2 regions of the Bartonella pachyuromydis genome follow, and region 2 is predicted to be linked to the other one. Evidence: predicted binding sites of a transcription regulator. Region 2 holds the regulator's gene; the other holds the start of a gene.
What was found. Region 2 encodes LexA, which represses DNA repair genes until DNA is damaged. Its sites were predicted from a motif close to TGTTCNNNNTGTGTTCNG; they were not measured.
Positions count from the first base shown of each region.

Region 1: the regulator LexA is predicted to act here: its motif matches at 5,304-5,321, upstream of uvrA (excinuclease ABC subunit UvrA).

Region 1 is NZ_BAABJA010000003.1:166,834-182,099, forward strand. It holds gene ABD917_RS03715 (peptidylprolyl isomerase) at 1-326, opposite strand, end outside; gene ABD917_RS03720 (peptidylprolyl isomerase) at 346-939, opposite strand; gene coaD (pantetheine-phosphate adenylyltransferase) at 929-1,450, opposite strand; gene gyrA (DNA gyrase subunit A) at 1,472-4,258, opposite strand; gene ssb (single-stranded DNA-binding protein) at 4,493-5,005, opposite strand; gene uvrA (excinuclease ABC subunit UvrA) at 5,339-8,254, shown strand; gene ABD917_RS03745 (P-II family nitrogen regulator) at 8,543-8,881, shown strand; gene glnA (type I glutamate--ammonia ligase) at 8,934-10,343, shown strand; gene ABD917_RS03755 (hypothetical protein) at 10,500-11,045, shown strand; gene ABD917_RS03760 (ATP12 family chaperone protein) at 11,081-11,863, opposite strand; gene ABD917_RS03765 (RluA family pseudouridine synthase) at 12,465-13,448, opposite strand; gene ABD917_RS03770 (glucan ABC transporter ATP-binding protein/ permease) at 13,680-15,266, shown strand, end outside.
Region 2 is NZ_BAABJA010000006.1:35,535-50,800, forward strand. It holds gene ABD917_RS05470 (D-alanyl-D-alanine carboxypeptidase family protein) at 1-384, opposite strand, end outside; gene ABD917_RS05475 (septal ring lytic transglycosylase RlpA family protein) at 695-1,582, opposite strand; tRNA gene ABD917_RS05480 (tRNA-Lys) at 2,633-2,708, opposite strand; gene lexA (transcriptional repressor LexA) at 3,456-4,169, shown strand; partial or broken gene rimO (30S ribosomal protein S12 methylthiotransferase RimO) at 4,397-5,661, shown strand; gene ttcA (tRNA 2-thiocytidine(32) synthetase TtcA) at 5,699-6,577, opposite strand; gene rpsD (30S ribosomal protein S4) at 6,855-7,472, opposite strand; gene murI (glutamate racemase) at 7,654-8,466, opposite strand; gene ABD917_RS05510 (RNA methyltransferase) at 8,459-9,295, opposite strand; gene sfsA (DNA/RNA nuclease SfsA) at 9,593-10,309, shown strand; gene map (type I methionyl aminopeptidase) at 10,302-11,132, shown strand; gene radC (RadC family protein) at 11,150-11,944, shown strand; gene ABD917_RS05530 (DUF3126 family protein) at 11,990-12,202, opposite strand; gene ABD917_RS05535 (alpha/beta fold hydrolase) at 12,828-13,613, opposite strand; gene ABD917_RS05540 (DUF192 domain-containing protein) at 13,610-14,128, opposite strand; gene ABD917_RS05545 (cold-shock protein) at 14,385-14,960, opposite strand.

The DNA.
Region 1 (15,266 bases), on a different contig from region 2:
TGGCTGCGTGCCATAGAAACTGTACCACGCTTATGGGAAAGATTTGAAAACTCTGCCGTTAAATTAGGTCTCTCTGAACCACCCATGCCCGCGCGTGATAAATTAAATTTTTCACCGTCCTTTTTGCCAAATTGCACATCACCAGTTTGCGCCATAAAACCATCAATAACACGGTGGAAAATGACGTTATCATAAGCCCCTTCACGCGTAAGCTCTTTAATACGTGAAACATGACCAGGAGCTAAATCAGCAAAAAGTTCAATAGTCACTCTACCTTTAGTTGTTTCAAGAATTAAGGTATTTTCTAAATCTCTCATTTCGGCCATAGGGCTAGTCTCCTTTAATTCATCTATCAGCTTGCAAAACAGCAGCATGAATAACATCAGGATTTGTTACAGATCCATTATTAGTTGTGGACCCTTTTTTTATTTTATCAACAACATCCATTCCCTTTATAACCTCTCCAATAACAGTATACTGACCATTCAAAAAATCAGCATCAGCAAAACAAATAAAGAATTGAGAATTAGCAGAATTTGGATCTTGCGAACGTGCCATCCCAACAGTACCACGTTTAAATGGCTGCTTTGAAAACTCCGCCGGTATATTGGGATAATTGGAACCTCCCATACCAACGCGTTTTAGATCAAAATCTGCACTGTTCTTTTTTCCAAACTTTACATCACCAGTCTGAGCCATAAAATCTGGTATAACACGGTGAAAGACAACATTGTTATAAGAACCTTCTTTTGTTAATTTTTTAATTTGTGCAACATGCTTTGGTGCTAGATCAGGACGAAGGCGTATCACCACATCACCATTTTTGAGGGACAAAATAAGCACGTTAGAATCATCAAGCGCATTAGAATCACTCGCTACAGCACGCAATGAAAAAAAACAAAAAAAACATGTCAAAACAGCAAAAATTCTAAAATACATGATCATTCTCTCCTGACGATTGAAATTTTAAGCGCAAAGCTCTGGCAATATTTGCAGGTACAAAGGGTGTTACATCACCTCCCACAGAAGCGATCTGACGTACCAATGTAGAAGTTATTACCCGCCCCAAAACACTCGCTGGTAAAAAAACAGTTTGCAATTCAGGAGCCATGATACTGTTCATTCCCACCATTTGCATTTCATAATCAAGATCAGTGCCATCACGCAATCCACGAACAAGAAAAGAAGCACCAATTTCACGCGCCTTATCAATCAAAAGAGTATCAAATGAAATAACACGCAACCGATCAGGCCCTATACCTAACAACTCTTTTCCTGCCGTGGTGATTAAAGAAACACGCTCTTCAAAACTAAAAAGTGGTTCTTTTTTAGCTTGAATCCCTATAGCCACAACCACTTTATCAGCTAAAGCAAAACTGCCTTGTAAAATATCAAGATGACCATTTGTAAAAGGATCAAAGGAACCCGCATAAAGAGCAATTTTCTTCATTTTACTCTACACTTTTCAAAATTACTTTTCTTCACTCACATCAATCGTATCAGCATGTTTTCCCACACCATCATCTAATTGCTCATCATCATCTTCAGCTTCAGAAATACGCTCAACAGATACGACTTTTTCACCTTCAGCTGTATTGAAAATCGTTACTCCCTTAGTTGAACGCCCCGCTATACGAATCCCCTCAACAGGAACGCGAATGAGCTGTCCTCCATCTGATACCAACATGATTTGATCTTGTGCATTCACCGGAAAAGCTGCTACTAATTTGCCAATTTCAGCCGTTTTAGATGGATCTGTTGCACGAATTCCTTTCCCACCACGTCCCGAAATACGGAATTCATAGGAAGAAGATCGTTTCCCATAACCAAACTCACTTACTGTTAAAAGCATCTGTTCACGCGCATGAAGTTCTGCGTAGCGTTCTTCTGTCAACTCTGTTTCTGCTTCTCCCTCTTCTTCATCAAGAGTAACAATATCATCCGTCTCAGCATCAGTACCAGCAGCACGTCGCTCATTAATCATACGTTTGACGTAAGCAGAACGCTCAACCGACGTAGCTTCAACATGTTCTAAAAGTGTCATAGAAATGACTTTATCACCGTTAGCCAAATTAATTCCACGCACTCCAACCGAATTACGCCCTGCAAAAACACGAACCTCAACAACTGGGAAACGAATACACTGTCCATTAGCCGTTGTTAGCACCACATCATCACGTTCTGTACAAGTTTCTACAGAAAGAATTTCATCCCCTTCTTCATCAAGTTTCATGGCAATTTTGCCATTACGATTAACTTGAACAAAATCTGATAACTTATTACGGCGCACCGTTCCACGTGTCGTTGCGAACATAACATCCAATGTACTCCAATGCGTCTCATCCTCTGGTAAGGGCATAATCGTTGTAATGCGCTCACCTTGCTGTAAGGGCAGCAGATTAATCAAAGCCCGCCCGCGCGATTGGGGCGTACCAAGTGGCAAACGCCAAACTTTTTCTTTATAAACAATCCCACGCGAAGAAAAGAAAAGCACTGGTGTATGCGTATTTGCTACAAACAATCGCGTTACAAAATCCTCATCCTTTGTAGACATACCAGAACGCCCCTTTCCACCACGACGTTGCGCACGGTATGTATTGAGAGGAACGCGTTTGATATAGCCACTATGGCTTACCGTAACTACCATATCTTCTGGCGCGATCAGGTCTTCAGACTCCATCTCAGCGCTACCAAAACCAAATACAGTACGTCGAGGTGTTGCGAACTCTTCACGAAGAGCACTCAATTCATCTTTAACAATAGCCATGATACGTGAACGCGATGCCAAAATACCCAGATAATCAGCAATATCTACACCAATTTTATTCAATTCATCAGCAATTTCATCACGCCCAAGTGCGGTCAACCTTTGCAAACGCAATTCTAAAATAGCGCGCGCCTGTTCTTCAGAAAGATTATAAGTACTATCCTCATGAATGATATGACGGGGATCATCAATAAGTTTAATCAAAGGTGCTACATCAAAAGCTGGCCAACGCCGTTCCATTAATTGCGCACGCGCTGTCTGTGGATCGGGCGCTTTACGAATAAGCGCTATAATTTCATCAATATTAGCAACAGCAAGGGCAAGACCGACCAAAACATGGGCCCGCTCACGTGCTTTACGCAAAAGATATTTTGTCCGCCGACTGACGACTTCTTCACGGAAAGAAACAAACGCACGAAGCATATCAAGCAACGTCATTTGCTCAGGCTTTCCCCCATTTAATGCCACCATATTACAACCAAAGGAAGTTTGCAGTGGCGTATAACGATACAATTGGTTCAAAACAATTTCCGCAACAACATCCTTCTTGAGTTCAATAACGACGCGATATCCATCACGATCAGACTCATCACGCAAATCAGCGATTCCTTCGATACGTTTATCGCGCACCAATTCGGCCATTTTTTCAATCATCGTTGCTTTATTAACTTGATAAGGAATTTCACTCACAATAATTGCCTGTCGACCATTGCGAATTTCCTCAATCTCAACCTTAGCGCGCATAATAATTGAGCCACGCCCTGTTTCATAAGCCGAACGAACACCAGAATGACCAAGAATAATGCCACCTGTAGGGAAATCAGGACCAGGAATAATTTCAATAATTTTATCAAGTGTAATATTGGGATCATCAATCAAGGCGATACAACCATCAACGACTTCACCAAGATTATGGGGAGGAATATTGGTTGCCATTCCCACGGCGATACCACCAGACCCGTTAACCAAAAGATTTGGAAAACGTGCAGGTAAAACGACCGGTTCACGCTCACGACCATCATAATTATCCTGAAAATCAACGGTCTCTTTATCAATATCAGCTAACAGCTCTTCTGAAACTTTTTCTAAACGACATTCTGTATAACGCATTGCTGCAGGTGGATCACCATCAACAGAACCAAAATTTCCTTGCCCATCAATCAAAGGATTTCTCAAAGAAAAGTCCTGTGCCATACGCACCAAAGCATCATAAATTGAAGCATCACCATGAGGGTGAAACTTCCCCATAACTTCACCAACAACCCCTGCAGATTTACGATAAGGTTTATTAAAAGAAAGCCCCATTTCATTCATAGCATGAAGAATACGCCGATGAACCGGTTTAAGACCATCACGTACATCAGGAAGTGCACGCGAAACAATCACACTCATCGCATAATCGAGATAAGAGCGTTGCATTTCATCAATAATGCTGATTGGTTCAATACCGGTCAGCACATCACGTTCTGGGTGTGGAGTAAAATCGCTCACAGCTTCAAGACTTTCAAAAAAGAATCATTTCACTTTGTTTATATCGAAAAACGCCCCAAAATGCTAATCTCTCTTCCTCAAGAGAAAGGAAATTTAACAATAATTTTCAACATGTTATTTATTTGTATTTAAAATCATAGATAAAACACGCAAGATTTAAATGTTCCCAGACTTTAACAACCTTAAAACAAACAACAAAAGGCAATAATAAATAATACCGCACTCTAAAAACGATTAGAAAGGTACATCATCATCTAATTTATGTGAAAAACTTTCTTCTGGTTGGTCGTTGTTATGACCAAAAGCATTTCTCGGATTTGAACTACTATCAGCAAAACCACCACTGCCATAACTAGCTTGATTTGCTCCTTGCATTTGCTCCCCACCAGCACTCCCACGTCCATCAAGCATTTGCAATTCCCCACGGTATTTTTGCAAAACAACCTCTGTTGTATAACGATCACTGCCGTTTTGATCTTGCCACTTTCGCGTTTGCAGCTGACCTTCAATATAAATTTTACTGCCTTTTTTTAAATATTGCTCTACAACTTTGATAAGGTTTTCATTAAAAATAACGATATTATGCCACTCGGTTCGCTCTTTTCGTTCATTTGTATTACGATCACGCCAACTCTCTGAAGTAGCAATACGCAAATTTGCTACTTGGTCACCAGAGTTCAAACGGCGGATTTCAGGGTCCGCACCGAGATTACCAATCAAAATAACTTTATTAAGGCTACCAGCCATCGCATAAACTCCAAAATTTTAATTTGCAAATAATCTTTGTTGTATAAATGGTCATATCAGCTTGACCCTGTCATCTGCATATCTGCAATTGACCTTCAATGTGGATTTTGTTGCCCTTTCTAAAATATCGTATCGTGTAATTATAACAAAAGATGTTAACAACGCATAGTTTATTCCATCATCAGAGAATAAAAAGCTGTTTTCTCTATTTTTCTTTCCACAGAACTTGTATTCTTTATCCTCGTTAGGGCAATTAAACACGTTGTAATTCTTAAAAACAGTTTTACTCTATTTTGGATGCTCGATTTTTGTTATATATGCCGAGGATAAAATATGTCTCACCAAAAATACATCTCCATTCGCGGCGCACGTGAACATAATCTTAAAAATATTGATCTCGATCTCCCTCGTGACAAACTCATCATTATCACAGGACTTTCTGGATCAGGTAAATCATCTTTAGCTTTTGATACAATTTACGCCGAAGGTCAACGCCGTTATGTTGAAAGCCTTTCTGCTTATGCGCGCCAATTTCTCGAAGTAATGCAAAAACCAGATGTTGACCGAATAGATGGTCTTTCCCCAGCCATTTCTATTGAACAAAAAACCACCAGCCGTAATCCTCGTTCAACAGTCGGAACTGTTACTGAAATCTACGACTATATGCGACTTCTCTTTGCACGTATTGGTATTCCTCATTCACCAGTTACAGGACTTCCTATTGAAAGCCAGACCATAAGCCAAATGGTTGATCAAATTATGGACTTACCAGAAGGTACACGAATTTTTATTATGGCCCCTTTAGTGCGAGGACGAAAAGGAGAATATAAAAAAGAGCTAGCTGAACTTTTAAAAAAAGGCTTTCAACGTGCTAAAGTTGATGGAAAATTCTATGAAATTCCTGATATTCCTCCTCTTGATAAAAAATATAAACATGACATAGACGTGGTAGTAGATCGTATTGTTGTAAACAATGACATTGCCTCTCGCTTAGCAGATAGTATAGAAACCTGCTTACAACTAGCAAATGGCTTGGCTGTTGCTGAAATGGCAGACCAACCTTTGACACAAAAAGCAACCACAAAAGAATCAGCACATAAATCAAAAAATGAAACGCACAAACGGCTTATTTTTTCAGAAAAGTTTTCTTGCCCAATCTCTGGATTTTCTATCCCTGAAATTGAACCGCGTCTTTTTTCATTCAATAATCCTTTTGGTGCTTGCCCTCTTTGTGATGGACTTGGTATTAAAAAGTCCATGGATCCTCAAAAAATTGTCCCAAATAAAAATCTTCCCTTAAAGGATGGAGCAATTGCTCCTTGGTCTAAATCATCTTCACCATACTACAGCCAAACCTTAGAAGCATTGGGGAAAGTTTACGGATTTAAACTTACCGACAAATGGTATGCTCTCTCAGATGCAGCGCAACAGGCTATTCTTTATGGTACAAAAGGGAAAGAAATCCCCTTTATTTATAAAAATGATTCAAGTTCTCATAAAATAACTCAATATTTTGAAGGAATCATCCCCAATATGGAACGGCGCTGGAAAGAAACCGATTCAGCGTTTTCACGTGAAGAAATCGAGCGTTATATGTCTTCTTCCCCCTGCCCAGCTTGTCACGGTTACCGCTTAAAACCAGAAGCGCTCGCTGTTAAAATTCACGGCATGCATATTGGGCAAATATCAGAACTTTCTATCCTAAAAGCAGATGACTGGTTTTCCAATATTCATCAATATCTCACTGAAAAACAGCGAAGTATTGCAATCCGTATTTTAAAAGAAATTCGTGAACGCCTCGCTTTTTTAAATCATGTAGGACTTGAATATCTCACCCTCTCTCGAAATTCTGGAACTCTTTCAGGAGGAGAAAGCCAACGTATTCGATTAGCATCCCAGATTGGTTCTGGTCTGACGGGTGTTCTTTATATTTTAGATGAACCATCTATCGGTTTACACCAACGCGATAATGATCGCCTTTTGAAAATGCTGCACCATCTACGTGATCTTGGCAATACAGTTATTGTTGTTGAACATGATGAAGATGCCATTCGCACAGCAGACCATGTAGTTGACATGGGACCTGCTGCTGGTGTCCATGGTGGAGAAATTATAGCGCAAGGGACTCCGCAAGAAATTATAGAAAATCCATCCTCTCTGACAGGCCAATATCTTTCAGGAAAAATGGCTGTTAGGGTCCCAATTCAACGACGCAAAATATCAAAATCAAAAACACTTAAAATCATTGGAGCTCGTGGAAATAATCTTAAAAATATCAGCACAGATATCCCTCTTGGCACCTTCACGTGCATAACCGGCGTTTCAGGTGGAGGAAAATCAACATTTCTTATTGAAACGCTTTTCAAAGCTGCATCACATCACATCATGGGCTCTCATCAAAGCCCCGCACTTTATGACAAAATTGAGGGATTAGAATTTCTCGATAAGGTTATTGATATCAACCAATCACCTATTGGCCGCACCCCACGCTCTAATCCAGCAACCTATACGGGCGCATTTACCCCGATTCGTGAATGGTTTGCTGAACTTCCAGAATCAAAAGCGCGCGGTTATCAAGCTGGACGTTTTTCATTCAATGTTAAAGGAGGACGTTGTGAAGCTTGCCAAGGTGACGGCGTTATCAAAATTGAAATGCACTTTTTACCTGATGTTTATGTTACTTGCGATGTTTGCCAAGGAAAACGCTATAATCGAGAAACGCTGGAAGTAAAATTTAAAGGACAATCCATCGCTGATATTTTGGATATGACAATCGAAAAGGCCGAAGAATTTTTTCAAGCTGTTCCTAGCATTCATAACAAACTGAAGACCCTCATTAAAGTAGGTCTTGGCTATATTAAAGTAGGACAACAAGCCACAACACTTTCTGGTGGTGAAGCCCAACGGGTAAAACTCGCTAAAGAACTTTCACGCAAAACAACAGGACGCACACTCTATATTTTGGATGAGCCAACAACAGGCTTACATTTCTATGATATTTCTAAACTCCTTGACGTACTGCATGAACTCGTTGAGCAAGGCAATACAGTTCTCGTCATTGAACACAATCTCGAAGTTATAAAGACAGCTGACTGGATTATTGATCTAGGACCAGAAGGTGGAGATCGTGGAGGTGAAATCGTTGCAGTTGGACGTCCTGAAGATATTATTCATGTTCCGACTTCCTATACGGGAAAATTTCTGAAAGAAATTTTACTGCGCCGACCTTTATATCATTCCAATCCTTAAAGCAGTTCCTCTTATAAAATGAAGATGTAATCCAATTAAGAAAAAATATATCTTCTCATTATATTATTTTATTCTTTAATAGGCATTGGAGACATTTTTCTCAAAAAATTAAGAGCACTTTACTTTGTGCTATTAAGAGAAATGCTCTGCAAACAATATTTTGAATGACATAATTTATAACTTTTTATGTACAAATTGTGTACAAAACTATCTGTTGGACATCTCATAGTTGTCAATATAATGTGATGCAGTCTAAAAAGACAAAATAACGTTGGAGATAATTTCAGCATGAAGAAAATTGAAGCCATCATAAAACCTTTCAAACTCGATGAAGTGAAAGAAGCGCTTCAAAAAATTGGCTTACATGGCCTTACAGTGACAGAAGCAAAAGGCTTTGGTCGTCAAAAAGAACATACAGAGCTCTATCGCGGTGCTAAATATATTGTTGATTTTCTACCCAAAGTAAAAATTGAAATTGTTGTTGCCGATGAAAAGCTGGAACAAGCCGTTAATGCAATACGTAAAGCAGCCCAAACAAAACACATAGGAGATGGGAAAATATTTGTTTTTTCCATTGATGATGCCATTCATATAGGCACAGACGAATCTGGCGTAGATGCCCTTTAAAAGATAAAGACAAAACTTTTATCCACCTCAATCTCATATAAGGAAACTGAATATGACAACCGCATCAGATATTATCAAACAGATTGCAGACAACGAGATCCGTTTTGTCGATTTACGTTTTACTGATCCGCGAGGAAAATTGCATCACGTCACAATGGATATTGCAGAAATCAATGAAGATACATTTAGCGATGGCGTTATGTTTGATGGCTCTTCGATTTCCGGTTGGAAAACAATTAATGAATCCGACATGATTTTGATGCCAGATCCAAAAACAGCGCATATTGATCCCTTTTTTGCGCAATCGACTTTAGTTATATTCTGTGATGTACTCGATCCTGTTTCTGGAGAATTTTATCGTAGAGATCCTCGTTCTATCGCTAAAAGAGCTGAAATATACATGAAATCTTTAGGAATCGGCGATACAATCAACATCGGCCCAGAAGCAGAGTTCTTTATCTTTGATGATGTACGTTATAAAACAGATCCTTACAATACAGGATTTAAACTTGATTCAGGTGAACTTCCATCCAATGATGATACAGAATATGAGGTGGGAAATCTTGGTCATCGACCACGAATGAAGGGGGGGTACCTACCCGTTCCCCCTATCGATTCCTGCCAAGATATGCGCTCTGAGATGCTTACAGCCCTCAAAGATATGGGGGTTCGTGTTGAAAAACATCATCATGAAGTGGCAGCGGGACAGCATGAATTAGGTATTCGCTTTGATACACTTGTTCGCGAAGCTGACAAAATGCAGATTTTTAAATATGTCGTGCATCAAATAGCCAATAGCTATGGAAAAACAGCAACGTTTATGCCAAAACCAGTATTCGGCGACAACGGCTCAGGCATGCATGTTCATATGTCCATTTGGAAAGATGGCAAACCAATCTTTGCAGGCAATGAATATGCTGGATTATCAGAAACCTGCTTATTCTTTATCGGAGGTGTCATTAAGCACGCAAAAGCCATCAACGCCTTTACCAATCCCTCGACAAACTCTTATAAGCGTTTAGTTCCTGGCTATGAAGCACCTGTTCTTCTTGCCTATTCCGCACGTAATCGTTCTGCATCTTGCCGGATTCCAATGTGTCCTTCACCCAATTCAAAACGCGTAGAAGTACGTTTTCCAGATCCAACAGCAAATCCCTATTTAGCTTTCGCAGCACTTCTAATGGCTGGTCTTGATGGTATCAAAAATAAAATTCATCCTGGTCAAGCCATGGATAAAGATCTTTACGATCTTCCCTTAAAAGAGCTTAAAGGGATCCCCACCGTATCAGGAAGTCTACGCGAAGCACTTGAGGCACTTGATAAAGATCGTAGCTTTCTTAAAGCTGGAGATGTTTTTGATGATGATCAAATTGATTCTTTTATTCAAATAAAGATGCAAGAAGTTTTACGTTATGAAACAACACCCCATCCTGTTGAGTTTGATATGTACTATTCTATTTGAAGTGTAAATAGTCGTTCCTTTTAATTTTAAAGTAGAGATTAAAATCTCCATTTTTGTGGATATTTTTATCATCACAAAGCATGGGTGACTTTTTGCTAATATACTTTTCCTTTATAATTAAATGGAATCTATTCAAATCAATTAATAAGGTTTCTAATGCTACGAATTCGTTCTTTATTTCTCATTCTTTTATGCATTGCCTTTGTGATATCGACAGCTCAATCTTCTACAATTACAAATCAAAAACTTATAGACCTTGAACAAGCAGCATTTGCTTATAGCAAAGCAATTCAAAATGCTGATGCAAGTGCTATTCTAAATGCTATTCCCCCTAAGATTATCGATAGCTTAACTGCTAAGAAAAAATTCAGTAAATCACAGTTCCAACAAATTATGAAAAGCCAAATAGAACAGTTGGCAGAAAATTATAAAATCGAGAGTATCCACATTGACCAAAAACAAAAACGTGAGGGCAAACTTGATAATGGTATCCCTTATTTCGTTATACCGGTAGAATTTGTCACAAAAACAAATACTGGAAAGAAATGCTCTATTCAAACCGAGCTTATTGCCATTCTCGATAATGACAAGTGGTATTTTATTCGTGGGAATGACGAAGCAATCTTAAATATCACCAGTGAAGCATTTCCTGGACTTGAAAAAATAAAAGTCAATCCTCAGAAAATTACAAAAATACTATAGTGAAAAAATATGGGATGTATAATTAAACATTTTTTTTACAAACAAGTTGTTATGACTGTAGCAGCAGCATTAAATTCAACTTTTCTCTGAGCACGGCGTATCATTGCTTCTTCATCACCCCCCCATTGTTCTATTATCCAATCTTCATCTAAATGGGCAATATTCCAAGCATGATCTGCATCCATTTTCCTCTCCGCAACAGCAAGAGCAATAAGTGCTGACCCTGTTAAGGTTGTCATCATATGCAGTGCAGCAAGCATATAAGGAGATTCAACTTTACGCAGATAATTACTTACCGCTTGAACAGCTTCCCGTGATTGTTCAACATGCATAAGCCCTTCTGTTATATGAAAGCGTGCACCAAGCTTTTCTTCTGCCCAATCTAATAAAGGATCCCACTGTTTACATTGCCACTGTACAAGCTCTTTTGGTGTTTGTGCACGATAAAAGATCATATCGCATGCAACAAAACGCAATAAATCTTCAAACACAACCTGCATATCATCAGCGATGCCATCAATCACAGTATTCACAAGACGCGTCATTGGCATTTTTGCTGGATTAATAACTTGTTTCTGGTTTTCAAATTCCTTCGCCACAAATGCAGCAAACATTTCCGTTGGTACGAGGAAATGGCGCTTTGCCGGTGTTTTAACTGGACATCCATCCAACAATAGAGAAAACCCTCCCTCCTCACAAGCAACCTTTACTTCCCTATAAAATCGTTGTGGTAAAGGTTGGCATGAAAGATTTTGAATCTTCTGAACAGAATGATTTTCATTTAATGGTCTATCAACATGATTCAAAATTTCGCGCATTTATTTTACCTTTGATATTTTCAAAAAATCGACTGTTTTTTAAGATTTTGTATATTTGATTAGGATTGAGTTTCTCCTGCCTCTTCTCTCTAAAGAAGGGAAAAAAATCTTACCAGCCCTAATCTGATTTAAAATTATATTTCATGTCTCTTTTACAAACAAGACAATGGGTCTTATCTCTCTATTCAGCAGAAACTGTTAGAACAACTTTCAAAAAGAATTTGTCTTGATTTAAAAACTTAAAAGCATCGAATTGGCTAATGAACGTGCATTCATCACCTTGCAAGTTGTTCACCTACAAGGGCTGTATCTACACTATAGCTTTTAAAATGCTTTCCGCAAAATGTTAAAGCAGAAAAACGCACATTCCCCCGAATAGGAATCAGTGCGTTTTACTTTTCATCCGCCTTGCTTAACAGCTGCCCCCAATTATTCGTCCTACATATCCAACTCATCACCCCTCGCGTAAATTTCCCTACTTTATATCACCGCCCTAAACGACGGTGTTTTACGGAACAATAGGATAACGATGACCTGAACCCTCTTCAGAGGAGGGAACAGAAGCAATATCAAATCTGTAAAAACTCTTCGTTCATTCTGTCTATTCTGTATCATCATCATTCTCATGAAAAGCCAAAAGATTAAAGCTTTGTACCATATGAGGTGGTAAAGGCGCGACAATATCCAATATCCCTCCTGAAGGATGAGGAACGCGAATCCGACGTGCATGAAGATGAAGGCGATTTTGTATTCCCCTTGGTAACTCCCAATTACTATCGGAAAAAAAATATTTTGCATCACCGATAATAGGATGATCCATATGAGCAGCATGAACACGCAACTGATGTGTTCTCCCCGTATAAGGTTCCATTTCAAGCCATGAAAGAGTACGCCCTCGCGTATCTAAAACTCGATAATAAGAAACCGCATGATAAGAGTTTGGCTCCCCATGTTCACAAACACGCATTTTATCCCCTTGGACAGTCATTTCCTTAACCATCCATGTTGAAATTTTATCTTGCTTTTTTTTAGGCACACCGCGAACCAATGCCCAATAAGTCTTTTTCGTTTCACGTGTTCGAAAAGCCGCCGTTAAAGCCTGTGCCGCCCCCCTTGACCGCGCAACAACGAGCACACCAGATGTCTCACGATCAAGACGATGAACCAACCGCGGTTTTTCACCTTTTTTATTGCGCCATACCTCAAGCATACTATCCACATGACGTGTCAAACCAGAGCCACCTTGTACTGCTAAACCAGCCGGTTTGTTAAAAACAAAAACCTTTGGATCTTCATAAAGCAACATTTTTTTCAAAACAGCTCCATCATCCTGCCCCCGAATTGTTTTATCTGTTATCGGAAAGCCTTCCTTGTCATCAACAGGTAAAGGCGGTATACGAACAGATTGTCCCATGAAAAGGCGTGTATCGTTTTTTACACGTCCACCATCAATTCGTACCTGCCCAGAACGCAGCAATTTTTGTAAATGCCCAAATCCAAGTCTTGGATAATGTACCTTAAACCAACGGTCTAAGCGCATTCCATTTTCATCTGCTTCAACTTTTTTTATTTCTACGCCTGCCATAAAAGTTCCCTTACCAAATAATTTTGCCTAATAATTGTACTGATCCGTTCTATACCTTGCCTTATATAAACATAAAAATCTCTAATCTATAGACTTCGCTTTATCACACCATATTACAGTAAGTATCTAAAATTGCCTTTTCTTCTCGTTCAAATTTTATTAGCTAAAAATCTAGCGATTACAAGAATCGATAAGCTTTATGCTTGCAATAGCTAGTGGAGATAATCACCTATGTCATTATTCAAAACCTATGTGCGTGTCCTCACTTATCTAAACAGAGAAAAAAAGACATCTTTTTTAATCTGTAGTGCTAATATTATATTAGCTCTTATCACCATTGCGGAACCTATTTTATTTGGACGCGTCATTGACGCTATTACAGAAAAAACAGATATTATTGTTACCCTCACAATTTGGGTATGCTTTGGTCTTTTTCATATTATTGCTTATGTGCTTATTGCTCGTAGTGCTGACCGCTTAGCACATAGACGCCGCTTAGCTGTTTTAACGGAATCTTTCGAACGTATTATCGCTATGCCTTTAATCTGGCATCAACAGCGTGGAACCTCTAACGCTCTTCATACACTTTTGCGTGCTGTAGACTCCATGTCGACCATATGGCTTGACTTTATGCGTCAACATCTCTCAACTCTTGTCGCACTATTTGTTCTCATTCCCATAGCTTTTAACATGAATTGGCGTCTCTCAACAGTCTTGGTTGTGCTTGCCATCATTTATGTATTGATTGCACGTTTAGTAATGCAAAAAACAAAAGATGGGCAAGCTGCTGTCGAGCGTTATCATCATAACCTTTTTCAACATGTCACAGATTCAATTTCTAACGTTTCCATTGTACAAAGCTATAACCGAATAAAGGAAGAAACTTCTATACTATATCAACATACAAGCGATCTTCTTAAAGCGCAGAATCCTGTTCTCAATTGGTGGGCTCTTGCCAGTGGTTTAAATCGAATGGCTTCAACTATTTCAATAGTTTGTGTTCTTTTACTTGGAGCTTTTTTTATCACCACAAATCAATTACGCATAGGTGAAGTTGTTGCTTTCGTCGGATTCGCACAATTAATGATTAGTCGTCTTGACCAAATGAGCGGTTTTATTAATTTAACCGTATCTTCACGAGCAAAACTACAAGAGTTTTTTGCAATGGAAGACTCAACCCTTCATAGCAAAGAACCTGAAAATCTCCCTTCTCTACAAAATGTTAAGGGTACAATACAATTTCATCAGGTCACTTATAAATTTCCCAATTCTTCTCAAGGTGTTTTTAATATCTCTTTTGAAATTAAAAAAGGACAAACCGTTGCGATTGTAGGACCAACAGGTGCTGGTAAGACAACATTAATGAATCTCTTGCAGCGCATATATGAGCCTACATTTGGGCATATCTCCATTGATGGAATAAATATACGCTCTGTTAATCGTGAATCCTTGCGAAAATCTCTAGCAACAGTGTTTCAAGATGCCGGTCTTTTTAACCGTACTATTCATGATAACATCTCAATAGGAAAAGAAACTGCAACAGATGAAGAACTTTATGAAGCAGCAAAAATAGCAGCTGCTCATGATTTTATTCTCAAAAAAGCGGATTGTTACAACACAATAATCGGTGAGCAAGGTTGTCAATTGTCAGGTGGAGAAAAGCAACGATTAGCAATTGCACGCGCTGTTTTAAAAAATGCGCCTATTCTCATACTCGACGAAGCAACCAGTGCTCTTGATGTTGAAACAGAAGCGCGCGTCAAAAATGCTCTTGACTGTATAAGCCATGACCGCACCACTTTTATTATAGCCCATCGT
Region 2 (15,266 bases):
AATCGCAGCATCATTTCCATTAACAATAATGAGACCACGTAAAAGATCAGAAACACTGATTTCTGTCTTTACTTTTGCAAACATAGTGGTTGTACCGGAAGGAGCCCCACCCTTGCGCCAAGCGTTCTCACTAACCTTGAATTTTTCTGTACTGCTTAATAAACCTTCTTTTAATTGATGAAAGATAACTTCAGCTGTCATCAATTTTGTTAATGAAGCTGGAAAAAAAGCAATATCACTTTCTTTTTCAAACAGTATTGTATCTGTATCATTATCTAGTAACAGCAATTGTAATGCAGAATTTGGAAAATTCTGTGTTCTCCCCCACCCATCAAATGTCAATACCCCCAATAAGGTGAACAAAACCCTTAATGCTATACGCATAGCCGCTTCTCCCATATCTAAAGAAACAGCATAAAAAATATTCTTATACAAGAAAAGATTTGTTTTTTTTGCAAACGGATAATTTTATCATAAGAATAAGCGCAAGTTTCTATTTTCTTTAGCGTAATCAAAATAAATTAATATGCGATACTTTTTCTTATTCATTTATCAAATAGAATTTATTCTAAATTTTACACATGAAATTTTTTCTTTTTTTCATAATGATAGAAAAAAGCCTTCTTTTTCATTTATAAGGAAAAGGTGATTATAATGAATAAGTTATAACCACCTACAATATGAAAAGCCGTAATTAATTAACTGTTATTTTCTTGCTTGGTTTATTGATAAAAGCCACTTGCTCAAAGAGCGTCGGTTTACTAATCAACACTGGGCCATTTTCCGGTAATTTTACTGAAAAAGTTTTATTGGAATGTTTTTGTTTATTCATAGCTTGATCCAATCGTTTTTGAAGATTGGCATCAAGTCTCTCTAGTACGATATTTTCTTTTTCTTTCGAGAGAGCCGCTAGTAGGGGTGAGGAAGATACATTATTCCCTGCTGTGTAAGAAGCCATTAAATAAGCGCCATCATAATGACCAATAGGTGCTTCAGAAACATATTCCACTTTAACGTTCGCCACTCCTGCATTTGCGTAACCAAGTATTTCCGCAGCTTGCTTTGACAAATCAATGATTCTATCTTTCATAAAAGGACCACGATCATTTACTCTAACGATGATAGAAGCCCCATTTTTAAGATTCGTAACACGAGCATAACTGGGCAAAGGCATGGTGGGATGAGCAGCAGTCAAGAGATTCATATCATAGATTTCACCATTTGCGGTTAAACGCCCATGAAAATCTGAACCATACCATGACGCTTCTCCAACACGTTTATAAGTTGGATCATTTTGCGGATAATACCACTTCCCTTTTATTTGGTAAGGCTTACCGACAACAGCCCGCCCATTCTTTTTCTTTTCTTTTGATTGTTTTTTCCCAGTGGAATCCTTCTTAGGATCAGGAAGAACAGCAGTTTTTACCTCAGTTGCTTTATTATTATAAAAACTTTTTATTACAAAATGTGCTGTCTGGCTTGAGCAGCAAGATACTAACAACTGGGATACAACAACTACAGAAAGAAATTGAAATGTTGAATTAAGAACGAAAGTAAACTTTTCTTTGCTATTTAAAAGCATTTTTCAGCTCGCCTATTTTATAATTGAGTATTTACTGCAAAAAATCACACCGCACTCTCTCTATGCGATGAGGAAATTCACATTTTCAGATGATTCCCCTCGCGGAGCTCATCATATCCTAAAAAATTATCATTTATCAAGAAATTAATATATTATTAATACTTTTATGATCTTACAAAAAAGCAGTGCAATCATTACGGATGATGGCTAGTTGATAAAAAAATGAGAAATCAATATGTTCATAAAAAATATGCTATTATCACATGAACTTTAAAAAGGTAGGCTGATTCTTAATACTGCTTGAAAGGAGTGTTTTAATTGTGCTGTTGGTAATGCTCTTTTAAATAAAAGTTCTTCTTAAAAGTACTCAAAACTATTGGCGCAAAAGAAATTGTACCGTAGACAGAAGAAGACGTTGAAAAATACTATCAGCATTGGTCACATGGTACTCATGAGTGCGTAGAGGTTGATATTTGTTTACATAGACTGGCATCGTGATACTGCCGTACGTATTGCTTAGAAAGATATCAAAGACAACATTATCTATTTCAAGACAAAAAAACAAATATCAAACAGATGTTTTTCTTTCGATTTTACAAAAACTAGTAGAGACTCTTAAATTGCTCCTATAGGTTATGGATCATTCATTTGCAAAAAAGTAGACGTGAAAAAATTTTGGGAATCTATTTTATGAATTGTGTGTTAAAAATGAGTACACGCTTTGAAAAAATAAAAAGCTGCGGCAATATACACAAGTCAACACAAAAGCTATCAATTACAGCTTAAAGCATTTTAGTCTTTCTTCATAGTTTTTATCCACATGTTTATCTTGCTTTTGACATGTAAGCGAATGATTTTGATTGTTAAACACAAACAACTTTGAAATAAGAAAACGGTGTTGGTTTTTTCATTCAGCATGTAAAACATGAATTATCTTTATAAATTAATGTACTGTATCTGGAAGAAAACAATACAACACCTTTCTATACTTAAACAACAAGATAAAAAATAAAGCAAAACTTTTATCTAAACACCAATTTCAAAAAAAATTGGTGAGCGCGCAGGGATTCGAACCCTGGACCTACTGATTAAAAGTCAGTTGCTCTACCAGCTGAGCTACGCGCTCTTCTACAAGCCACTTTTCTTGCAGAAAGTAAGTGGAACATACGTTTGACTTTTCATTTGGTCAACACCTTTTGAAAAAAAATATTATTATTCTGTTTAGTTATCAATATTTTTCTGTCTTTTCTCCTTGTCTCATTACTGTGGATACAATTTTTTCCCTGTTTTAAATTTGAATAAAAAAGAGATTTATCAAGATAAAATGCATCATGATTTCTAGGGCACAAAAAAAATGCAGATTTCAAAATGATAAAAAGAACGGAAAATACAGAAAAACAATAAACTAAAGTTCATAAAGAATCAAAAAACATAGCAAAAAGTCAACATTATGATTTGCTGTGTAATTGAGTGAATAGAGCAAAATAAAGAATATATTTACCGCAAGAGAGGCATTATATTATCTTCTTTTAAAAGATAATTGCAATGAAACATTTTACAAGAATCTTTCATCTCTGTTAAATAAACAGAACACTGTTTATTTAAATTTTTTATAATAAATATTATAATATTTTTAAAAAAGAGAACTAAGTTTTTTTAATTAAAGTCGCTAATAGTACATTTAAAAATAGTTTTTTATTATATAAATAGAAACTATTTAATAGTATATACACAAAACATATTAAATTTAATTATTTAAAAATAAATTTTAATATAGTATTTAAATTTTAGCTCAAAAAAATGTATAATAATTACAAAATATATATTTTATATTTATTTTTCTCATTTGAGTTTCTTGTGATCGGAACATTGAATGCTAACATGTAAACAATATGAATTACTGTTGTTTATTCATAATCATATGAAGGAAACAGGTATTCCTCCCTCTTTTGATGAAATGAAAATTGCCTTAGAGCTTTCCTCAAAGTCTGGAGTTCATAAGCTTATGATAGCTTTAGAACAACGAGGTTTTATACGTCGTTTGCCAAATCGTGCCCGCGCAGTTGAGGTGATACGACTCCCCGATAAAATAACATTTAATCTTTCTTTAGCGCGTAAAATTTCTCCTAGTACGATAGAAAAAAATAAAAGAAAAATATCAGAAAATTTTTCTCATTTTGATAATCCTGAGGCAGAAGAAAAAAAGAATGTCACTATTCCCATTATGGGGCGCATCTCTGCTAGTATATCTGTCTCTGCTTTATTGCAACAAGTAGGTATGCTTTCTTTACCACAAGATATGATTAATTCGGGTGAGCACTATGCTTTAGAAGTCAGAGATGATTCTATGATTGAAGCAGCTATTCTTGATAAAGATACTATAATTATTAAATGCCAGAATACAGCAGCATCAGGCGACATTGTTGTCGCATTCATTGATAAACAAGAAGCAACTTTAAAACGTTATCGGCGCACAGGGGCCTTTATTGCATTAGAAGCAGCAAATCCTCATTACGAAACGCGTATATATAGATCTGAGCGTGTAGAGATACAAGGTAAACTTATCGGACTTATTCGCAAATATTAAAAAATAAAAAAATACTGAGTATGTTGATATATTTAGTAAAGAATTTTGGTATTGCGAAATACTCAGTAACAAGACATATATAATTATAAAATATTTGATAAATAAAACAAATTATTTCATAATAACTTATACTGCATATCTATCAAAGATCAAGAACATTTTTATTCTTTATATAAAATAAAGACAGAAAATAAAATGTAATTATTATAAAATCGTAGGATTGATCAATAACAGCACCTCGTATTAGTTTTGTCTCCCTCGGATGTCCAAAAGCACTAGTAGATTCTGAGCAAATTATTATCAGACTTTGGTCTGAGGGGTATGAAATTTCACGCAAGCATCAAGGTGCTGATGTCGTTATCGTAAATACTTGTAGGTTTCTTGTTTCTGCTCGAAATGAAACATTAGCCAATATTAATGAAGCTCTCAAAGAAAATGGAAAAGTTATTGTAACGAGGTGTCTTGGTGCTGATCCTGATGTTATTCGTCAAGCACATCCTCATGTATTAGCCATTACAGGACCACAAGCTTATGAAAGGGTTATACAAGCTGTTCATACAGCGATTCCTCCAGCTCATGATCCCTTTAGTTGATTTAGTTCCCCCACAAGGTATTCGCTTAACACCTCGTCATTATGCTTACTTAAAAATTTCTGAAGGATGTTCTAATCAATGTAGTTTTTGTATTATCCCTACTCTGCGCGGTAATCTTACTTCACGCCCTATCAGTGAAGTTCTTCGCGAAGCTGAGAAACTTGTACAGGCCAGTGTAAAAGAGCTCTTGGTTATCTCACAAGATACGAGTGCTTATGGCATTGATATTAAATATCTTGAAAATCCTTGGAAAGACCGCACAGAGTAAAAACCAAATTTTTTGATCTTTGTCGTGAACTGGGAGATATGGGGATTTGGATACGCATGCATTATGTCTATCCTTATCCTCATGTAGATGAAGTTATTGAGCTTATGACTGCAAAAAAAATTCTTCCTTATTTAGATATTCCTTTTCAACATGCCTCACCAACTGTTTTACACAATATGAAACGACCTGCTGTTATGGAAAAAACAAATCGTAGAATTGAAAAGTGGAGAAAAATTTGTCCAGATCTCACCTTACGATCAACATTTATTATTAGCTTTCTAGGAGAAACAAATGAAAACTTTAATATACTCTCGAATGGCTAGAAGAAGCAAAAATTGAACGCGCTGGATGTTTTAAATATGAAGAAGTAAAAGAAAGCCGCTGGCATTGCTTTATGGCAAAACAACAATAAATTTCTACCCATCTTTTAAAGAAAAAAATTGGAAAAAGACTTCAAGTTCTCATTGACGAAAGTCAAGGAAAAGTTGCTAAAGGTCACAGTCAATATGATGCTCTAGGAATAGATGGCGTTGTACATATATCATCACGATGACCATTACGTGTTGGTGAATTTGTTACTGTAAAAATCGAAAAGTCGGATGCTTATGATCTCCATGGTATTGCAGTTTAAAGGTGAGATGAAAGTTATTGTGCCAAACAATGCAGCTTTATAATAAGCTTTTGAAATCAAAAATGTTTTTATCAAGCAAATGACTTGGACGAACATTTGTTAAGGCGCGAATCATAGTGTCTTTACGTCCTGGCATTCTTCTTTCGATATCTTTTAACATTTCTTTCATGGCACTGCGTTGTAAACCATCTTGGCTACCACAAAGATTGCAGGGAATAATAGGAAATTGCATTGCTTGTGAAAATTTTTCCATATCTTCTTCAGCTGCGTAAACAAGAGGACGCAAAACAAAAAGATCTCCTTCATCGTTTAGAAGCTTTCCAGGCATAGCTGCTAATCGACCTCCATGAAATAAATTCATAAAGAACGTTTCTAAAACATCATCACGATGATGTCCAAGAACTAAAGCAGAACACCCCTCTTCACGTGCGATACGGTATAGGTTACCACGTCGTAACCGCGAACAAAGTGAACAATATGTTTGTGTCTCTGCCAATTTATCTGTAACAATGGAATAAGTATCCTGATATTCAATGCGATATGGAATTTGATGAGAATCTAAAAAATCTGGAAGAATATGTTTTGGAAAGCCTGGTTGTCCCTGATCAAGGTTACAGGCTAGAATTTCAATAGGTAAAAGACCGCGCCATTTTAAGTCCAAAAGAAGCGCGAGTAAACCATAAGAATCCTTCCCACCTGATAAAGCAATAAGCCATTTTTCCCCTGAAGAAAGCATGGAAAAATCATCCAAGGCTTGCCGCATATGACGTAGAAGCCGTTTACGCAGTTTATTAAATTCTACAGTTGAAGGAGCCGCCCGAAATATTGGATGACAATCACCAGCTTCTCTGATCAATGGATCAGTTTTCTCTACATTCTCTTGCATTACTTGATATTCGATTGAAATATTATCCATAATACCATAATCCTGCACAATAAAGAGCTTGTTCTATAAGAATGACAGAGACAACAACAGATCTCACATAGTATTAACAGATACTTCGTTGGATCTATAAGATAAGATGCATAAAAAAAGAAACGGTGCTATAGAAGTCTATCGTTATAGAATATAACAATAAACTTAATATAACACCACTCATAAAAATCGCCCGTTATTTTAAAAACTACAAAGCGATACAAACATTTTGAGCATATAATAAAAAACAAGGGAGCAATATGCTCTTATAAAGAATTTAACGAGAATAAAACTCAACAACCAAATTTGGTTCCATTTGTACAGCATAAGGAACATCAGCAAAAGCAGGAACACGTGTAAATGTTGCTTTCATTTGCTTATGATCTGCTTCAATGTACTCAGGCACATCACGTTCTGCTAACTGCACGGATTCCAATACCAGAACAAGTTGCTTTGATTTCTCACGAACCTCAATAACATCACCTGGTTTACAACGATATGATTGAATATTCGTACGCCGTCCATTAACATTAACATGGCCATGATTAATAAATTGACGAGAAGCGAAAATAGTTGGTACAAACTTTGCACGATAGACAACAGCATCTAGGCGCGATTCCAACAGTCCTATAAGATTTTCACCGGTATCACCACGTCGACGAGCAGCCTCTGCATAAGTTTTGCGAAATTGCTTTTCTGAGATATCACCGTAAAACCCTTTTAATTTCTGCTTAGCACGCAATTGAACACCATAATCAGAAAGCTTTCCTTTACGGCGCTGTCCATGCTGACCTGGACCATAATCACGACGATTCACAGGAGATTTCGGACGACCCCAAATGTTTTCTCCCATCCGGCGATCAATTTTATACTTGGTTGTTTCGCGTTTACTCATCGCATTTCCTTTTAAATATAGAAAACAAGATCTCACATAAGATCTCAAGGAAACGCGCCCTCCTCTGCCTTCAAAGAGAAGACTGACAGGATGACTCTAACATTTATGTAAAGTTATCCACGGGACACGTCAATTAATGCCATTTTCTCAAAAGAAATAGTCAACAGAACTTCTATTGATTTTACAGCCCAAAGTCAACTTCTTTCATGATATTTAAGTGAAATTCTTTTAATAAACGCTCTGTTGAAGAAGTTATATTTTGCGATGTAAATAAAGCAAAATCCTTATGTTTCTTTATATTTTGAGGATATAGTTTTTCTGGTAATAATGATCTTGTGTGTTTCGCTATAGCTTTTGCTGGATCAATCCATTTAACTGGCCATAACGCTTGTTCACGAAAAAAATGAATCAAAAAAGGATAATGTGTGCAAGCTAAAACAATAATATCAGTATATTTGCCATTTTTTTCAACAAAGCATGGAAGGATTTCATGGCGTAATTCTTTCAAGTCTATAGGTTTTCCACGCAAATAATCTTCAGCAAATCCAGCAAGTTTTTCACTTCCAACAAGTTTAACATGGCATTGAGCAGCAAAAGAATGGATTAATTCATGTGTATAAGCACGCTTAACCGTTCCAGGAGTAGCTAATACTGAAATAAAACCAGATTTTGTTTGTTCAGCGGCTAATTTAATTGCAGGAACTGTTCCTACAAAAAGAATATGGGGGAATCTTTCTCGTAAATCTGTCATCATCAGTGTAGAAACAGTATTGCAGGCAATGACACATAGAACAGGATTGTAGAGTGTTAAAAGATTTTGAAAAACCTTTAAAATTCGGCTTTTTAAAACATTTTCTTCCCAACTTCCATAAGGAAACCCAGCATCATCTGCAACATAAATAAATTGCATTTCAGGAACAAGGACACGTACTTCCCTCAACACTGTTAAACCGCCAATGCCACTATCAAAGAAAAGAACAGGCCCCTTATCCATCCGTTTTTACACCTGTTTTTAATTTTTTACGTTCACGTTCGAGAGGCGCCCCGCTTCCTCGTGGAAATTGAGGAGAAAAATGATCTAATGAAGAGATAATTCCTCGTAGTAAGCGAACTTCAGATTCACTAAAATGAGCACGTGTAAAGACAGAGCGTAGGTTTGCAAGCATAACCTCTTTACGTTCTCGAGGTCTAAAATATCCACGAACATCCAAAGCTTCTTCTAATTGAGATAAAAAACCATGAAATGTTGCTTTATTTGCTGGCTCCATCTCTGCAACACGAAAAGCCGTATCGCTCATATTTTCCAAACCTGATTTCATCCATTCGTAAGATATAAGTAAAACTGCTTGGGCAATATTGAGGGATGCAAAAGCGGGATTAACTGGAAAAGTAATGATTTCATCAACAAGACTGATTTCATTATTTTCTAATCCCCACCTCTCTCTTCCAAATAAAACACCCGTTTTATGCCCAACACTCTCACATTGACGTAACAAACTCGCTGCTTCAACAGCACTTTTTACCGGTTTAAAACCACATCTTTCACGTGCTGTTGTAGCAAAAACATAATGCAAGTCTGCAATCGCATCAGGCAATCTATCAAAAACAACTGTATCATTAATAACATGATCTGCTTTACTTGCCGCTGCTTTGGCTTTTTCATTTGGAAATAATTCTCGAGGTTTGACTAACCGAAGCTTGGAGAGCCCAAAATTTGCCATCGCCCTTGCTACCATACCAATATTTTCAGGAAGTTGCGGTTCGACCAAAATAATTATTGGACCATTTGTTAAATTCTCACGATTCTTATTAGTTCCGGCCATCAATCTTACCTAATTCTACGATTATACTCCTACAGCTATTTTCTCAACGCAATCTTTTAAAGAAAATATTCCAAGAAATAACTTTTTAATAAAAAATTACGGTCAATATTGTCTTTTCATGCAGAGTTTATGATGAAAGGATTAATAATGAATTGTGGAAACAAAAACAAACGTTAGTTTTAAAACCAGAGTGATTATATAATGAGCTTAATAAACCATACGTTATTTAATACACTATAGAACTTACAAACCATAATCTAAGTTGAATTATAAAGTTATGCGTTCTAAGAAAGGAATATGCTCTTTATTCCCAAACTGTTCCCTGCAAAACTTATCTGTCGTTACAAACGTTTTCTTGCTGATGTAAAATGGGATGATCAACAGATCATCACTGTATCAGTTCCTAATACAGGATCAATGCTTGGATTAATAACTCCAAACTCCAATGTTTGGCTTTCATATCATAACGATCCTAAGCGAAAATACGCATATCGATTAGAAATTGTTGAGGCAGATAATACTCTCGTTGGTATCAATACGACTTTACCAAATAAACTAGCATTAGAGGCAATTCAAAAAGGATTATTACCCGAATTAAGCGCATATAAAACAATTTTGAAGGAACAATTGTGTGGAACGCAATCACGAATTGACTTTCTTCTGCGTGATAGAAATCTTCCTGACTGCTATCTAGAAGTTAAAAATGTCCATTTTATTCGCCAAAAAGGATTGGCAGAATTTCCTGATACCGTGACAAAACGTGGCACACGTCACCTTGAAGAACTCATAAAAGTCGTGCAACAGGGGAAACGAGCTGCTATGCTTTACGTAGTTCAACGGGAGGATTGTTCGACTTTTACGATTTGCCATGACCTTGATCCAACCTATGGACGTAAATTTAATTTAGCATTAAAATCAGGGGTAGAATTTTATGCTGTAAAATGTCACGTAAGTGTAGAAGGTATTTTTCCGATTCATCGAGTAAAAATAGAAAACAGAAAAAACAATGACTAATTATATTGAATATAATAAGATGCCATTAAAATTTAACGGACAAATTCGCATTTTTGATGAGCATGCTTTTGCAAAAATGCGTGAAGTTGGTCGCATTGCTGCAGAATGCCTTGATGCACTTACGGACATTATTAAACCTGGTGTCACCACGCAAGAAATTGATGATTTTGTATTTGTTTTTGGTGCCAAGCGAGGTGCTCTTCCTGCGGATTTGAATTATCATGGATATGGCTATTCATGCTGTACATCTATCAATCACGTTGTATGCCATGGTATTCCCAATAAAAGGCCCTTGCAAGAAGGTGATATCGTTAATGTTGATGTGACTTTTATTCTGGATGGTTGGCATGGAGATTCAAGCCGCATGTATCCTGTTGGAAAAATAAGACGTGCCGCAGAACGTTTGCTAAAAATAACCTATGAAAGTCTTATGAAAGGAATTTCCGTAGTCAAACCTGGTGCAACCACCGGTGATATTGGTGCAGCCATTCAACATTATGCAGAAGCTGAACGGTGCTCGGTTGTGAGAGATTTTTGTGGACATGGAATTGGTCAGCTTTTTCATGATGCACCAAATATTCTCCATTATGGAAATCCTCAAGAAGGAATAGAACTAAAGCAAGGTATGATGTTTACAATTGAGCCGATGATTAATCTTGGAAAACCACAGGTTAAGATTTTGTCTGATGGTTGGACTGCTGTTACACGTGATCGCTCTCTCTCAGCCCAATACGAACATACAATTGGTGTAACAAATGAAGGGTGCGAGATTTTTACACAATCTCCTAAAAATATTTTTTATATTCCAAGCTCAAGTGCTTAAATAAATGTAGAAATGTCATGGCTAAAAAAACGACTAAAAAGGGAGAAAACCAAAGCGACCATTTTGCATTAACATCAAGTTCTCTACTCAGTCCAATACCAGAAATAAAAAGTAAAAAACTTCAGAAAAATGCACAGATACATAAGCATTATCAAGGACATCGTGAACGTCTCCGTAAGCGCTATTTAAAATCAAAAGGAAATGCAATTGAAGATTATGAATATCTTGAATTACTCCTTTTTCGCACCATACCTCGAGCAAATACAAAACCAATAGCTAAAAACTTGATTGCACGGTTTGGTTCATTGGCAGACGTATTGGGTGCTGATATTCATCGACTTCAAGAGATTCCAGGATGTGGTCCAGCAACTGCAATTGACTTAAAAATTATTTCAGATGTTGTTGGGCGTCTTGCTCGTGCAGAATTGTTTAAACGTGATATTTTTTCATCATGGGATAAAGTATTAGCTTATTGTAAGGCCGTTATGGCTCACGAAACACGGGAACAATTTCGTATTTTATTTCTTGATAAAAAAAATGGTTTACTTGCTGATGAAGTACAACAGACTGGAACTATTGATCATACTCCCGTTTATCCACGTGAAGTCATCTCTCGTGCTTTGGAATTATCCGCGTCAGGTCTTATCCTTGTACATAATCACCCTTCAGGTGATGCAAGACCTTCTAAGGCAGATATAACAATGACATATATGCTAAAAGATGCAGCAAATGCGCTAGGCATTACTATTCATGATCATCTTATTATAGCACGAAACGGACATACAAGCTTTAAAGCATTAAAACTTATATGAATTATATGAACTTGAAGAGAAATTCCCCCAATTATTCATGAGAAACTAATTTCCTAAATCAATATCTAATATGGCCATTGAAAAATTATAGGATAATTCATCCTCATCTTCATCTCGATAGATAATACCTAGAAACTCATTCCCAATATAAACCTCACAAGAATCATCCTTTTTAGGCCGTGCTTTCACTTGCAATGCTGAATTTTGGAATATATTTTTAAAATAACTATCAAGTTTTTTTATTTCATCAGCATTCACTATGCTCTCCTGTCTTTTGAGACTCTTAAATTGAATCCTGAAGAGCAAATAAGGCACTCCTAAGATTCTGTAAAGATAGTAAATATTAGTTTCAACTTTTATTTATATTACCTATATTCAAAACAGCACTATCTTAACATATTGACGAAAGCACCTTTACTAAAAGGAGCTATCACTATTAAATATAACCGTATAGATTAAAAAGTAAAAAAATGGTTAGAAAATCATAAATTCTCAATAATTTTTATTTTATCCCCAATTTCAACATCTGTGCTTACAAGCATATTCCGACAAAACATGAATTGATCACGTATAATTCGTTCTTATTAATAAAGAAAGCTTTCTAAAACAAAAGCACTTTTCTCTTGCATATAGCTATTTTGTTTATGAACAGTCTTATTATAATAATTAAAACCAATTCCTTTCAACTACTTCTAGAATAGAAACAGTTAATTTATAAAAGGAAGCCTTATTTCTATACAAATATAGAAAACATACTCATAAAATTTAATGGTTATTTCTTACATCTTTTCATAAAAATTCACGCCATAATAGGCAAATTTTTAAATAAGCCTTTTTACCTTATCTAAGATAACAACATTAAAATTTTTTTGAACTCTAAAGCTTATGAATAATTTCCAACGATCGGATGGCGAGAAAGAAAATCGATGACAGCTTTTTTATAAACTTTATCACCCACAGCAAGCATATGATCTCGATTAGGGATTAATAGAGCTTCGCCACAGGGCAATAAAGCTGCTAATGGCTCTGCTTCACCACTAATCTCATCTAATGAACCAACGGCAACAAGGGCAGGTTGTTTAATTTTGTAAACCTCAGATGCTGTTAACTCCTGTTTTGAAGTGATAATACAAGCAGCCAAAGCACGTCTATCACTTTTTGTTTGATCTGCAAATTTACGAAACATCAAGCCACGCGAATTGGTAATGCTAGAAATATCTTCTGCTAAAAGAGCTTCAGCAACTGGTTCCCAATTCCCTGCTCCCGTTACCATACCAATACCTAAACCACCAAAAACAACGCTATGTACATATGTTGGATATAAAAGAGCCATAAATGCGCTAATTCGAGATCCCATAGAATATCCCATAATATGCGCTTTAGATAATCCTAAATACTGCAACAATCTCATTGCATCGCCAGCCATAGCTTGAGGTGTATAAAAGCTAGGATCATAACTTTTAGCTGAATCTCCATGTCCACGGTTATCAAGAGCAATAACACGATATCCTGCTTCAGTGAGAGTACGAAACCAACCTGTTGCATACCAATTCACACGTGCAGAAGAGCCAAAACCATGAATCAACAAAACAGGCGCCCCCTGTCCATCTTCCCGATAGGAAAATCGCAAGCCCTCATATTCAAAAAAATGAATATCTTCTGCGGTCATTTTGTATCACTTTCGCATTTTCCACAAATTGCTGGATGACGAACACGTTGTCCCCTCTTTATCTGTTTTTCAGAAACTTCACCAGCATTAACCTCAAGTGCGAAAGTCGCAGGCACCTCTGATGAAATAGTATCTGTTGAAAATGGAGTGGTGTTTTCAACAATCGATACGATAATTCCCTCAGCGTTTAAAAAAATCATGTCTAAGGGCAAAGGGGTATTTGCCATCCACATAAAAAATTTCTGCTTATCTTTTAACTGTTCACTTCCTTGCTGTTTAAAAAGCATTACGCGATCACATGGAAAATCAGTACGATACATTAAACCAGCACTCGCTTGAGATGGCGTAAAAGCAATCTCTACCTTGTAAGAAATCACACCTTGCTTTGTCTGTATTTCCAAAGGAGTCGGATGGACAGGAAGCTCTATAGGTTTTTTTGCTACAGCCATATTTATTTCTAACACAAAAAACAGCATCCATACAATGATGTGTTTTTTTCTAAAAGGCTTTAACATTTTTATCTCCATCAAAGACAACTTTTCAACTTTGTTATATACAATAAAGAGTAGAAAAACTTAAAATGTAAAAAACAAAAGAGCTATCTTCTAACTGCTCTCAATGCAATATCGGTAATCTACTTTATTTAACTAACGGTTTTACAGATATATTCTCTCTTAGAGATACTGACATTAAATATAGCTATCTTTTCTTATCCCTGTGGAACAACAGCTCTAAAAAAATAAAACAACCGTTTAATTTCAAAAATGCAATCTAATGTGTAGAAAATGGAATCCCTATGTCTGGATAAATCTCTGCTGTCATCAAGCCTTTTTCACTTTTACCAAAACGCACAAGAACAACTTGACCAGAACGAAGTTCTGCTAAACCAAAACGGCGCAACGTTTCCATATGAATAAAAATATCTTCTGTTCCCTGTCCACGACTAAGAAAACCAAATCCTTTATCACGATTAAACCATTTGACAATTGCGCGCTCTAAACCGCTTTCTGGAGTAACAACAACATGAGTGCGGGCTGGAATTTCTGATGGATGAGTCGCTGAAGAACAATCTATAGACTTCACTTGAACACATTTTAATCCTCGTTCAGTCTTTTCCACAGCACAAACAACTTTAGCACCTTCTAAAGCTGTTTGAAAACCATCTCGACGCATCACCGTAACATGCAACAATATATCGGGAGAATGAGGCAAATCAGGTACAATAAACCCGTAGCCCTTACTCCCATCAAACCACTTAATGACACCACTAATTTCAATAATTTCACCACAAGCACTTACACTATCTTCAGATAGGGAATAATCCTTTAATGTATCCTTACTCGTCATAATAAAACGTGACCCTGTAGCTCTAAATTGTACGATATTGATTCTCTATGTTTAAGTAAACATTGCTCTTGTATCAACACGCAAGCCCCAAGATAAGATTTCCCCACATTGTCATATTCCTTAATGTTAATATCAATATAATTCACAAAAATATTTAATCACATTTTCTTTAAATTATGTACTCTTTTTACAACAGTACCTGTGACAAAAATACACAAAAGTTTTTCACACAATGATATTTTCATAGATGTAGAACTTGCATGATGAAGAAGTTCAAGATAAGGTAGAAAGATCACAGTTGAAATC